2 regions of the Erwinia sp. HR93 genome follow, and region 2 is predicted to be linked to the other one. Evidence: predicted binding sites of a transcription regulator. Region 2 holds the regulator's gene; the other holds the start of a gene.
What was found. The regulator sigma-54, encoded in region 2, starts transcription at its own class of promoters, with help from an activator protein. The targets are predictions, from matches to a motif close to GTTGGCACANNTTTCGCTNT.
Positions count from the first base shown of each region.

Region 1: a site for sigma-54 is predicted at 4,678-4,697, ahead of glnA (glutamate--ammonia ligase). Genes of this name have one in related genera too.

Region 1 is NZ_JAXUDP010000001.1:654,071-660,562, reverse strand. It holds gene hemN (oxygen-independent coproporphyrinogen III oxidase) at 1-212, shown strand, start outside; gene SFA31_RS03220 (YshB family small membrane protein) at 258-380, opposite strand; gene glnG (nitrogen regulation protein NR(I)) at 494-1,906, opposite strand; gene glnL (nitrogen regulation protein NR(II)) at 1,891-2,964, opposite strand; gene glnA (glutamate--ammonia ligase) at 3,173-4,582, opposite strand; gene typA (ribosome-dependent GTPase TypA) at 4,967-6,492, shown strand, end outside.
Region 2 is NZ_JAXUDP010000001.1:293,778-300,269, forward strand. It holds gene lptC (LPS export ABC transporter periplasmic protein LptC) at 1-200, shown strand, start outside; gene lptA (lipopolysaccharide ABC transporter substrate-binding protein LptA) at 169-714, shown strand; gene lptB (LPS export ABC transporter ATP-binding protein) at 721-1,446, shown strand; gene rpoN (RNA polymerase factor sigma-54) at 1,561-2,997, shown strand; gene hpf (ribosome hibernation promoting factor) at 3,022-3,309, shown strand; gene ptsN (PTS IIA-like nitrogen regulatory protein PtsN) at 3,388-3,888, shown strand; gene rapZ (RNase adapter RapZ) at 3,943-4,797, shown strand; gene npr (PTS phosphocarrier protein NPr) at 4,794-5,066, shown strand; gene yrbL (PhoP regulatory network protein YrbL) at 5,248-5,889, shown strand; gene mtgA (monofunctional biosynthetic peptidoglycan transglycosylase) at 5,921-6,492, opposite strand, start outside.

The sequences.
Region 1 (6,492 bases), 360 kb from region 2:
TTGAAGCGCCGTGGGCATTAGATTTCCAGCGCTATTTCGCGGAAGATATGGCGCTGCTGGCCCCACTGGCGCAGGATGGGCTGGTGGAATTAAGCGACCAGGCAATACGCGTTACGCCAAAAGGGCGGCTGCTGATCCGCAATATCTGTATGTGTTTTGATATTTATCTGCGGCGTAAAGCGCAGCTACAAAAATATTCGCGCGTAATTTAAACGTGACCGGGCCAGGATTTAGTTTTGGCCCGGTTCTCAATACGGTTAACTAAAAAAGTTAACCAGCGCCGCGCAAAGTAGTGCGGCAATAGCGGCCTGTGGCGAATGACCGGCCGCTGCACCGACATCTGCGCCGCCTGCCGCCAAGTGTATTAGTGATTCCAGCATAGCGTCTCTCCTGCATTAACGCGCCCGATCATACTTCACCCCTTACTTGTGTAAAGCGCAAAATAGCAGCAATTTTTATAAGGTGGACGTTTTTTTATACAGAATTGCGAGGGCTATTCCATTCCTAATTCTTTTAGCTTACGCGTTAAAGTATTACGCCCCCAGCCCAACAGGCGTGCGGCTTCCTGTTTATGGCCGCCCGTATGACGTAACGCGGTAGTGAGTAATGTACGCTCCATTTCCGGCAGAGCGTCCGCCAGTAAATCCTGATGACCGTTGTGCAGCGCCTGCTCTGCCCAGCGGGCCAATAATGTAGGCCAGCTTTCAGATAATGAGGGTACAGAAGAGGCCGTTGCCGGTACGCTACTAAAAAGCTCTGGTGGTAAATCCTGCACCAGTACTTCCTGGCTGGCGGCCATTACCGTTAGCCAGCGACACGTATTTTCAAGCTGGCGGACATTACCCGGCCAACAAAGCTGCGTTAGCGCCACTTCTGTATCCGGATGCAGTTGTTTCGTCTCAACTCCCAGTTCCTGAGCGGTGATTTGTAAAAAATGCCGCGCCAGACGCGGTATATCCTCCCGGCGCTCGCGCAATGGCGGCAATTGAATGCGAATAACATTCAGACGATGAAAAAGATCTTCCCGAAACTGGCCCTCTCTAACGCGCTGTTCAAGGTTCTGGTGCGTGGCCGCGATGATGCGTACGTCAACATTTACCGGTGCGTAGCCGCCTATGCGATAAAATTGCCCATCCGCCAGAACGCGAAGTAAACGCGTTTGCACGTCTAATGGCATATCGCCGATTTCATCCAGAAATAAAGTGCCGCCGTTCGCCTGTTCGAACCGACCATGGCGAATCTGGCTGGCTCCGGTAAAAGCGCCCTTCTCGTGACCAAAAAGCTCTGATTCAATCAATTCTTTCGGGATAGCCGCCATATTGAGTGCGATAAACGGCGCACTCGCGCGCGGGCTATGGCGATGCAGCGCGTGCGCGACCAGTTCTTTTCCGGTTCCGGACTCTCCGTTAATTAATACGCTGATGGATGAATGAGATAATCGGCCAATAATACGAAATACGTCCTGCATTGCGGGTGCTTCGCCAATGATATCCGTCGTTGGATCGCTGACGGGCGGCGTTCTGGGCTGCTGTTGATCTTGATAGTGGCTCATTGCACGTTCTACCAGCGCGATAGCATCATCAATATCAAACGGTTTTGGCAGGTAGTCGAATGCTCCCTGCTGATAAGCGCTGACTGCGGCATCTAAATCTGAGTGCGCAGTCATTATGATGACCGGTAGCATCGGATGCCGTTGCTTAATGTGCGTGAGGAGCGTCAGGCCATCCATTCCTGGCATCCGTATATCCGTAAGCAGCGCGTCGGGCGTTTGTGTCGCCAGGGCCTCAAGCACATCAGCGGCGTTTTCAAAAGTGACGCTGCGTATATTTGCGCCGTCGAGTGCGCGCTCCAGTACCCAGCGGATGGAACTGTCATCGTCAACGACCCAGACTATTCCTCGTTGCATAAAAACCTCGTTTTACGGATGGGTAAAAATACTGAAAAGGCGGTATGCCCCGGCCAGCTTGAAAACTCAATTTTCCCGGCGTGTCTATCGATCAGACTGCGTGCGATGGAAAGCCCCAGCCCGGTGCCGCCCTCGCGGCCACTGACCATGGGATAAAATAGCGTGTCCTGAAGCGACGGCGGAATGCCAGGCCCGGTATCTTCGACATCAATGCGGGCTGCTAAACGGTGGCGTTCTCCGTGTAGTGTTATCTGAAAGGCGGTACGGGTACGGAGTGTAATGGTACCGCCATCTGGCGTAAGAGCCTGTAATGCATTGCGTACAATATTCAGCATCACTTGTTCTATCTGGTCGGGATCGTGCGCCAATTCAGGCATACTCGGATCGTAATCGCGCACTAATGTGATATTGGTCGGCAATTCCAGTGATACCAGTTTAACCACGCGCTCCAGTACTTTGTGAATGCTGTCAGTGATGTGCTGCCCCGGCCGCTGGGGGCCAAGTAGACGATCGACAAGGCTACGCAATCGGTCCGCCTGCTCGATAATCACATTCGTGTATTCACGCAGCGAAGGATCGGGGAGTGCTTTACTTAGAAGCTGAGCCGCGCCGCGTAAGCCCCCGAGCGGGTTTTTAATTTCGTGCGCCAGCCCGCGCACTAAATCGCGGGCCGCCAGTTGCTGAGCCTGTTGTAACTGTTCCTGGCTAAGTCGCCGCTGATTATCCATCGACGCCAGCTCAAGTAAAATAAGGCCGTCCTGCATGCGCTGGGCCGTGAGCGAGAGGATATGAGAACGACCATCTATCGCCAGCGTGACTTCATTATCTGTAAATCCCTGGCCCTGCTTTAGAGTGCCCTGCATGAGAGCAATATCCAGTGAGAAGTAGTTCAATAGCTCTGGAAGCGGTGTGCCGTAAATTTTACGCGTACTTTGGGCCAGCATTTGCTGCGCAGCGGGATTAGCATAATGAATCACCAATGCGTCATCGACCAGCAAGATACTGTTTAACAAAGTATTTAGGATCTGCCCCGCGTCGGGCTGGACGCCGTTTGCCATTGCGTCTCTCCGGTTGCACTAAAAGAGTGCATTATAAGTGATTGCTGCGTCGTCGTAACGGGTACGAACAGCCTTCATACCCTGTTGCTGAGTCATTCTGCGGTAGCACAGAGAAAAAAGCCCATCAAAAGATGGGCCAATACTTCCACGGCATCGAAAACGGCGCAGCGGGCAATTATATAAGGAGAGCCGCTGCGCTAAAAAGTGATTAAACGCTGTAGTAAAGCTCGAATTCAGCCGGATGCGGCGTCATACGAACGCGATCGTTTTCTTCAAGCCGAAGTGCGATATAGGCATCAATGGCATCGTTAGTAAAGACGCCACCGGCGGTCAAAAATTCGCGGTCATTATCGAGCGCATGGAGCGCTTCTTCCAATGAGCCTGCCACCTGAGGGATCTCTTTGGCTTCTTCTGGCGGCAGATCATACAGGTTTTTGTCCATCGCATCCCCTGGGTGGATACGGTTTTTAATGCCGTCCAGCCCTGCCATCAGCAGCGCGGCAAATGCCAGATAAGGGTTAGCGGCCGGGTCCGGGAAACGAACCTCGATGCGACGCGCTTTTGGCGACGCGACGACCGGAATACGAATTGATGCGGAGCGGTTACGCGCAGAGTAGGCGAGCATCACCGGTGCTTCGTAGCCTGGCACCAGGCGTTTATACGAGTTGGTCGTCGGATTCGTCAGGGCATTAATCGCCTTTGCGTGTTTAATAATCCCGCCAATATAGAAGAGTGCGTCTTCAGAAAGGCCTGCGTATTTATCGCCCGCGAACAAATTATTGCCGTTACGGGAAAGAGACATATGGCAGTGCATCCCGGAGCCATTATCGCCAAACATCGGTTTTGGCATGAAAGTAGCCGTTTTGCCAAAGCGATGCGCCACGTTATGCACCACATATTTGTAAATCTGAATTTCGTCCGCTTTTTTGGTCATCGTGTTAAAACGCGTCGCGACTTCATTCTGGCCTGCGGTGGCGACTTCATGGTGATGAGCCTCAACCACCAGTCCCATCTCTTCCATCGTTAAACACATAACTGAGCGGATATCCTGCGCAGAATCGACTGGCGGCACGGGGAAGTAGCCGCCTTTCACCGCCGGGCGATGGCCTTTGTTGCCGCCTTCATATTGGGTACTGCTGTTCCAGGCACCCTCAATATCGTCAATTGCAACGTGGGAGCCGGAAATCGAAGTGCCAAAACGAATATCGTCGAACAGAAAGAACTCAGGCTCTGGCCCAAAGAGGACGGTATCGGCGATGCCTGAGCTGCGCAGGTAATCTTCCGCGCGTTTGGCGATTGAGCGCGGGTCGCGATCGTAACCCTGCAGCGTACCCGGTTCGAGAATATCGCAGCGTAGGATTAGCGTAGAATCTTTGTAGAATGGATCGATAACCGCGGTAGAGGTATCCGGCATCAGCACCATATCGGACTCATTAATGCCTTTCCAGCCGCCGATAGAGGAGCCGTCAAACATTTTCCCTTCTTCAAAGAAGTCCGCATCAACCTGATGCGCGGGGATCGTCACGTGCTGTTCTTTTCCTTTCGTATCAGTGAAGCGCAGATCGATAAATTTAACTTCATGTTCATTCAGCAGCGTCAGGACATGTTCAACGGACATAAATTACTCTCCCGGATTTGTTATTGTCTCGCGGTAGCGAGGGAGCCAAACCCTGTTAGCCAGGAGTTCTCCCGGGCTGGGTTTATAGAAAAATAGAAGCGAAAACTATGCCAACTTTTAATATTCCCTAAAAAAGCGCTATTATGCGCGTCATCGTGCAAGAGAAACGCCCTGCGTTAGCGTTTTGCACCAACATGGTGCGCAACGCTAACGGTGTAGCACCAATTTGGTGCGATTCGGCAGTTCGGTGTCTCTTGACGCTTCGTGAAAGCGATCACAAACCCTAAACTGTCATCTTGTTGGTAAAGGTTTTCTGTGATCTGTTCAGTCCTTCGATTAATACGTGTACAATAACGCGCTATTTCTAATGCCTGAGGCAAAGTTGTGATCGAAAATCTGCGTAACATCGCCATTATTGCGCACGTTGACCATGGTAAAACCACCCTGGTTGATAAGCTGCTGCAACAATCTGGCACCTTCGGTGAGCGTAATGAGCTTACCGAGCGAGTCATGGACTCCAACGATCTGGAAAAAGAGCGTGGGATTACCATTCTCGCAAAAAATACGGCAATTAACTGGCGTGACTACCGCATTAACATTGTAGACACCCCAGGGCACGCCGACTTCGGTGGTGAAGTAGAACGTGTCATGTCGATGGTCGACTCTGTGCTGCTGCTTGTTGATGCAATGGATGGCCCGATGCCGCAGACTCGCTTCGTAACCCAGAAAGCGTTTGCTAACGGGTTGAAGCCTATTGTCGTTATCAATAAAGTCGATCGCCCCGGCGCGCGTCCTGACTGGGTTGTGGATCAGGTCTTCGATCTGTTCGTGAACCTGGGTGCAACGGACGAACAGCTGGACTTCCCGATTGTTTATGCCTCTGCGCTGAACGGTATCGCTGGTCTTGACCATGAAAACATGGCCGATGATATGACACCGCTGTTTGAAACCATCGTTAAGCACGTTGAAGCGCCTAACGTTGACCCGAACGGCCCGTTCCAGATGCAAATTTCCCAGCTGGATTATAACAACTACGTTGGCGTAATCGGCATTGGCCGTATCAAGCGCGGTGTGGTGAAACCTAACCAGCAGGTGACGATTATTGATGCTGAAGGCAAGCGTCGTAACGGGAAAGTCACTCAGGTATTAGGCCATATGGGCCTGCAGCGTATTGAATCTGCTTCTGCAGAAGCAGGAGACATTATCGCGATTACCGGGCTGGGCGAGCTGAATATCTCAGACACGCTGTGCGATCCGGCGACGGTTGAAGCATTGCCTCCGCTGTCCGTTGATGAGCCGACGGTCTCTATGTATTTCTGCGTGAACACCTCGCCATTCTGCGGTAAAGAAGGAAAGTTTGTGACGTCTCGTCAGATTCTGGACCGTCTGAACAAAGAACTGGTGCATAACGTAGCGCTGCGCGTAGAAGAGACGGAAGATCCGGATGCATTCCGCGTATCTGGCCGCGGTGAACTGCACCTGTCGGTTCTTATCGAGAATATGCGCCGTGAAGGCTTTGAGCTGGCAGTGTCCCGCCCGAAAGTTATCTTCCGCGAAATCGATGGCCGTAAGCAGGAGCCGTTCGAGCAGGTGACGCTGGATATCGAAGAGCAGCATCAGGGTTCCGTGATGGAAGCTCTGGGTCTGCGTAAAGGCGAAATGCGCGACATGCTGCCGGATGGCAAAGGCCGCGTTCGTCTTGACTACATTATTCCAAGCCGTGGGCTTATCGGCTTCCGTACCGATTTCATGACGATGACCTCGGGTACCGGCCTCCTGTACTCTACTTTCAGCCATTATGACGATGTGCGTCCGGGTGAAATTGGTCAGCGCCAGAACGGCGTACTGATTTCGAACGGTCAGGGTAAAGCGGTCGCTTACGCTCTGTATAGCCTGCAGGATCGGGGTAA
Region 2 (6,492 bases):
TTCGGAAAATCACAACGGATAACGCTCAAATTAATCTTGTGACACAGGATGTTACATCTAACGACCTGGTTACGCTTTACGGAACGACGTTTAATTCCAGCGGCCTGAAAATGCGTGGCAACTTACGCAGCAAAACTGCCCAGCTGATTGAAAAGGTTAGAACTTCTTATGAAATACAGAATAAACAAACGCAGCCTTAACTTCATCCTGGCCAGCGCGCTTTTTGCTGCCTCGCTCCCCGTATTCGCTATGACCGGTGATACGGATAAGCCCATCCATATTGAATCCGATCAACAGTCGTTAGATATGGAAGGAAACGTGGTGACCTTTACGGGAAACGTAATCGCGACCCAAGGCAGTATAAAAATCAATGCAGATAAAGTTGTCATCACGCGCCCGGGCGGCGAGCAAGGCAAAGAAGTTATCGAAGGATACGGTAACCCCGCAACGTTCTATCAGATGCAGGACAATGGCAAACCGGTGAAAGGCCACGCCAGCAAAATGCGTTACGAATTACAAAATGATTTCGTAACGCTGACGGGGAAAGCTTATCTGGAACAACTCGATAGCAATATTACTGGCGACAAAATCACCTACCTGGTGAAAGAGCAAAAGATGCAAGCCTCAAGTGAAAAAGGCAAACGCGTCACAACGGTACTGGTACCTTCTCAGCTCCAGGACAAAAATAAATCCGCCCAGAAAAAGAGCAACTGATCGCGTATGGCAACTCTGACAGCAAAAAACCTCGCCAAAGCCTACAAAGGCCGTAAAGTGGTCGAGGATGTAAGTTTAACCGTACAGTCCGGCGAGATTGTTGGGCTGTTAGGGCCTAACGGCGCCGGGAAAACCACCACATTCTATATGGTTGTCGGGATTGTGTCCCGCGATGCGGGCAATATTATTATTGATGATGAAGATATTAGCCTGCTACCGCTACACGCGCGCGCGCGTCGCGGCATCGGTTATCTCCCACAGGAGGCCTCAATATTTCGCCGCCTGAGCGTCTACGATAACCTGATGGCCGTGCTGCAGATCCGAGACGATCTTACCGCAGAGCAGCGAGCTGACCGCGCGGAAGAATTGATGGAAGAGTTCCATATTGAGCATCTCCGTAACAGCATTGGGCAATCACTTTCCGGCGGCGAGCGTCGCCGCGTAGAAATCGCCCGGGCTTTAGCGGCTAATCCCAAATTTATACTGCTTGATGAACCATTTGCGGGCGTGGATCCCATCTCTGTTATCGATATAAAGCGTATTATCGAACACTTGCGTGACAGCGGCCTGGGCGTGCTCATTACCGATCATAATGTCAGGGAAACGCTGGCGGTTTGCGAGCGAGCCTACATCGTCAGCCAGGGGCATCTGATTGCGCACGGTACTCCCGCTGAGATTTTGGAAGACGAGCAGGTCAAACGCGTCTATCTGGGAGAAGAATTCAGACTGTAACAAAGATGTTCCTGTTCTACGCGCTCACAAATCCCCCCGCCGATGTGCAGTATGGGGGTGTGACTTCAGGGACTAACGTAACGACACATTAACCTGAGGACATTCGCTCTGAATATGAAGCAGGGTTTGCAGCTCAAACTGAGCCAACAGCTTGCTATGACGCCACAGTTGCAACAGGCCATACGCCTGCTGCAGCTTTCAACGCTGGAGTTACAGCAAGAGCTTCAGCAGGCGCTGGAAAGCAACCCGCTTCTGGAGCAATCTGAGCCTAATGGCGAAGTAGATATTCAGGAACCGCGCGAAGAAGAAGAACCGCTGGATAGCCTTGATGCGCTTGAGCAAAAAGACATGCCAGATGAACTCCCCCTGGATACCAGTTGGGAAGAAATTTATACCGCCGGTGCCCCTGCCGGTGCAGGCGCCGACTACAGTGACGACGAGCTTCCTATTTATCAGGGTGAAACAACGCAAAGCCTGCAGGATTACCTGATGTGGCAAGTTTCACTGACGCCGTTTTCTGAAACGGATGCGGCAATCGCAACATCCATTGTCGACGCCGTAGATGACACAGGTTATCTCACTATCTCACTCGAAGATATTCGCGACAGTATTGGTGACGACGAAATAACGCTGGAAGAAGTAACCGCCGTTCTTAAGCGAATTCAGCGTTTTGATCCCGTCGGCGTTGCTGCCCGCGACCTGCGTGACTGCCTGTTAGTACAATTATCGCAATTTAGCCCGGAAACTCCTTATCTGCCAGAAGCCCATCATATCGTTGATGAATACCTTTCTTTACTGGCAAACCATGACTTCCGTGCGCTAATGCGTGCAACCCGGCTGAAAGAAGATGTGCTCAAAAATGCGGTCGATTTCATTCAAGCATTAGACCCGCGTCCAGGGCTGTCGATTCAAACCGCAGAACCCGAATATGTCATTCCCGATGTGCTGGTGCGCAAAATTCAGGGCGCATGGGTGGTGGAGCTCAATGACGATAGCCTGCCCCGCTTAAGCATTAATCAGCACTATGCCGCAATGTGTAATAGCTCACATAACGCCAGCGATAATCAGTTTATCCGTAGCAATTTACAGGAAGCGCGCTGGCTCATAAAAAGCCTGGAAAGCCTTAATGATACGCTGCTGCGCGTAAGCCGATGTATCGTCGCCCAACAGCAGGCCTTTTTTGAACACGGCGAGGAACATATGAAGCCCATGGTACTCGCGGATATCGCGCAAGCGGTGGATATGCATGAATCGACCATCTCCCGGGTGACTACGCAAAAATATCTTCACAGCCCGAGGGGCATCTTTGAACTTAAATATTTTTTCTCAAGCCATGTGAATACAGAAAATGGCGGTGAGGCTTCGTCAACCGCTATTCGCGCACTGGTAAAAAAACTTATTGCTGCGGAAAATCCAGCCAGACCGCTGAGCGATAGTAAACTTACCGCTATGCTTTCTGAACAAGGAATCATTGTGGCGCGTCGCACCGTCGCTAAATACCGAGAGTCTTTATCAATTCCTCCGTCCAACCAGCGTAAACAACTGGTTTGACCTCAACCTGATAAGGAAGGCGCTATGCAACTCAACATCACTGGACAAAACGTCGAAATCACCGATGCCTTGCGCAGCTTCATTAATACGAAGTTCAGCAAACTGGAGCAGTATTTTGAACGGATAAACCAGGTTTATATAGTGTTGAAGGTCGAGAAGGTGGCGCACCTTGCTGACGCAACGCTACACGTAAACGGCGGGGAGTTGCATGCCAGCGCGGAAGGGCAGGATATGTACGCCGCACTGGATGGCTTGTTGGATAAGCTGGCGCGCCAGCTAAATAAACATAAAGATAAACTAAAACAACATTAAATTGTCCGGGCATCTCTTCTTCTGCGGCCCGTCAGAATAAACTGACGGGCCGCAGACGCAGAAAGCTTAGGTGAAATTATGACAAACAATGATTTAACTCTGCAATTGAGTAGTGTCCTTAACCAGGAATGTACCCGCAACAATGTCCAGTGCCAAAGTAAGAAACGCGCGCTGGAAATCGTTAGCGATTTGGCGGCAAAACAGCTTGGGCTGGCGCCTCAAATCGTTTTTGATGCAGTGCTCACCCGCGAACGTATGGGCAGTACGGGTATCGGTAACGGTATCGCCATTCCTCACGGAAAACTGGAAGAAGATACGCTGCGCGCTGTCGGGGTATTCATTAAATTGGAAACACCCATCGCATTCGATGCTATCGACAATCAGCCTGTCGATCTGCTATTTGCTTTACTGGTGCCTGCGGATCAGACCAAAACGCATTTGCATACGCTTTCTCTGGTTGCAAAACGTCTGGCAGATAAAGCTATTTGCAAGCGGCTGCGCGCAGCGCAAAGCGATGAAGAGCTATACCAAATTATTACTGAAGATATTCATAATATTAATGACGGTGAATTAAGTTAAGGTTGTCATTCGTATTGGTTATACGATGGACGGCCATTTGGGGAGAAATTGCACATGGTGCTGATGATTGTCAGCGGTCGCTCTGGCTCAGGCAAATCTGTGGCTTTACGCGCGCTGGAGGATATGGGGTTTTACTGCGTAGACAATTTGCCGGTCGTACTTCTACCCGCTCTGGCGCAGGAACTCGCCACCCGAGAAATTTCTGCGGCAGTCAGTATTGATGTGCGTAATATGCCGGAATCACCCGAAATATTTGAACAGGCAATGGGCCATCTGCCCCCAGGATTTTCGCCGCAGCTTCTGTTTCTGGACGCAGATCGTAATACCCTGATTCGTCGCTACAGCGACACACGGCGTCTGCATCCCCTATCCAGTAAAAACCTCTCTCTGGAAAGTGCAATCGACAGGGAAAGCGATCTGCTGGAGCCCCTGCGCTCCCGCGCCGACCTTATCGTGGATACCTCAGAGATGTCCGTCCACGAGCTGGCGGAGATGCTGCGTACGCGCCTGCTGGGCAAGCGTGAACGCGAACTAACGATGGTTTTTGAATCGTTTGGCTTTAAGCACGGCATTCCCATTGACGCCGACTATGTATTTGATGTCCGCTTTCTCCCTAACCCACACTGGGATCCTAAATTACGTCCAATGACTGGCCTGGATAAACCCGTTGCGGCCTTTCTCGATCGTCATACCGAAGTACACAACTTTATCTATCAAACCCGCAGTTACCTCGAACTGTGGCTCCCAATGCTGGAAACCAACAACCGCAGTTACCTAACCGTCGCCATTGGCTGCACGGGAGGTAAGCATCGCTCTGTTTACATTGCGGAGCAGCTCGCTGATTACTTCCGATCGCGCGGCAAGAATGTACAATCACGGCATCGTACACTGGAAAAACGTAAATCATGACTTTGAGAAAAACCGTTAAAATTACTAACCGCCTTGGCATGCATGCGCGGCCAGCTATGAAACTCTTTGAATTGGTTCAAACTTATGATGCAAATGTTCTTCTACGCAATGAAGCCGGCACAGAAGCCGAAGCCAGTAGTGTTATTGCTCTTTTAATGCTGGATTCTGCGCAGGGAGGGCAAATTGAAATTGAAGCCAGTGGCCCTCAGGAGCAAGAAGTTATGGAAGCCGTCATCGCACTCTTTGATGCGGGATTTGATGAAGATTAAATAGCCTCTAAATCTCCACTTTTTGCATTAAATGCTAGTAATTTTGGTGAAAAAGTGCGGTTTTGCTACCCAACGCGCCTTTACACTCACTACCTCACGACCGTTGAACCGCCATTGAAGTTCCCTTGCCATACTGAATATTACGCAGCAGTTTGTAACGTATTGTGACAGGAAGGCAACCATGATCCTACTCTCAAACCATACGCCATTGGGCACTGGACGGCACCGAAAATGCTATCTCCATCCAACCGATCCCACGAGTTGTATCAAGATAGTTTACAACCAGGAAAGTGGAGGAGACAAAGAACTACTGCGCGAACTCAAATACTATGCTCGTCTGGCGCAACAGCTTAAAGACTGGTCCGGTATTCCTGCTTATCATGGTAGCGTTGAAACAGATCTGGGCACGGGTTATGTCTACGACATTGTTCGCGATTATGATGGAAAACCATCGATTTCTCTGACCGACTTTGCCCGGGAGTGCCGAGAAACAGGCGATACGCGGACATTACGTAATGTACTCTTCGCGCTGAAATACTGGCTGTCCCGCAATCGCATTGTCACAATGAATCTGAAATCTCAAAATATCCTGTGCCGCCGGGTCAGTGAAAAAGAAATCATTCCCGTCGTCGTTGATAACATTGGTGAAGCGACGCTTATTCCTCTGGCCACTTGGTCCGGATGGTTTTGCAGGAAGAAGCAGGCGCGCCAGTGGCAGCGTTTTATTAAGGAACCGCTATTGAGAGATGCGGCTTCTATACCTGGAGCCTCAAATCCCATGCCAGTGGATAACGTTCCTCACACCAGCGGCCTCATGAACTAATACGGCAATAATACACACCAACCGGCTATATTCAGAGCCGGTTGCGCGTTAAGAAAACCCGCCCGCCTAGCTGGCGCATTTGTCGTAAAATCCATTGCTGCCGCTGCAGTACATATCCCGAAGGGCGGTTAACTTTAAAGCGCAGCGGATTAGGTAATACCGCCGCCAGTAACGCAGCTTCAGGTTGAGTCAGGCGGCTTGCAGGCTTATGAAAATAATGCATGGACGCCGCCTGCACCCCAAAAACCCCCTCGCCAAACTCTGCGATATTAAGATATACGGTTAGGATTCGACGCTTAGTCCAGGCTAGCTCAATACCACAAGTTAGACCAGCTTCCAGTCCTTTACGCACCCAGCTTCGTCCGTTCCATAACATTAAATTTTTCGCCGTTTGCTGAGAAAGTGTAGAAGCACCGCGCAGGCGTTTTTCTTCATCAGCGCCTTTTATAACGCGTTGAATTGAAGCAACATCAAACCCCCAGTGAGAGGGAAAAGACTGATCCTCAGCGGCAATAACAGCCAAAGGCATCCAGGGAGAGATTTTATCCATCTCAACCCATTTGGAATGGGCAACGTATTGAAAATTTCCTGAAAACCAGGCAC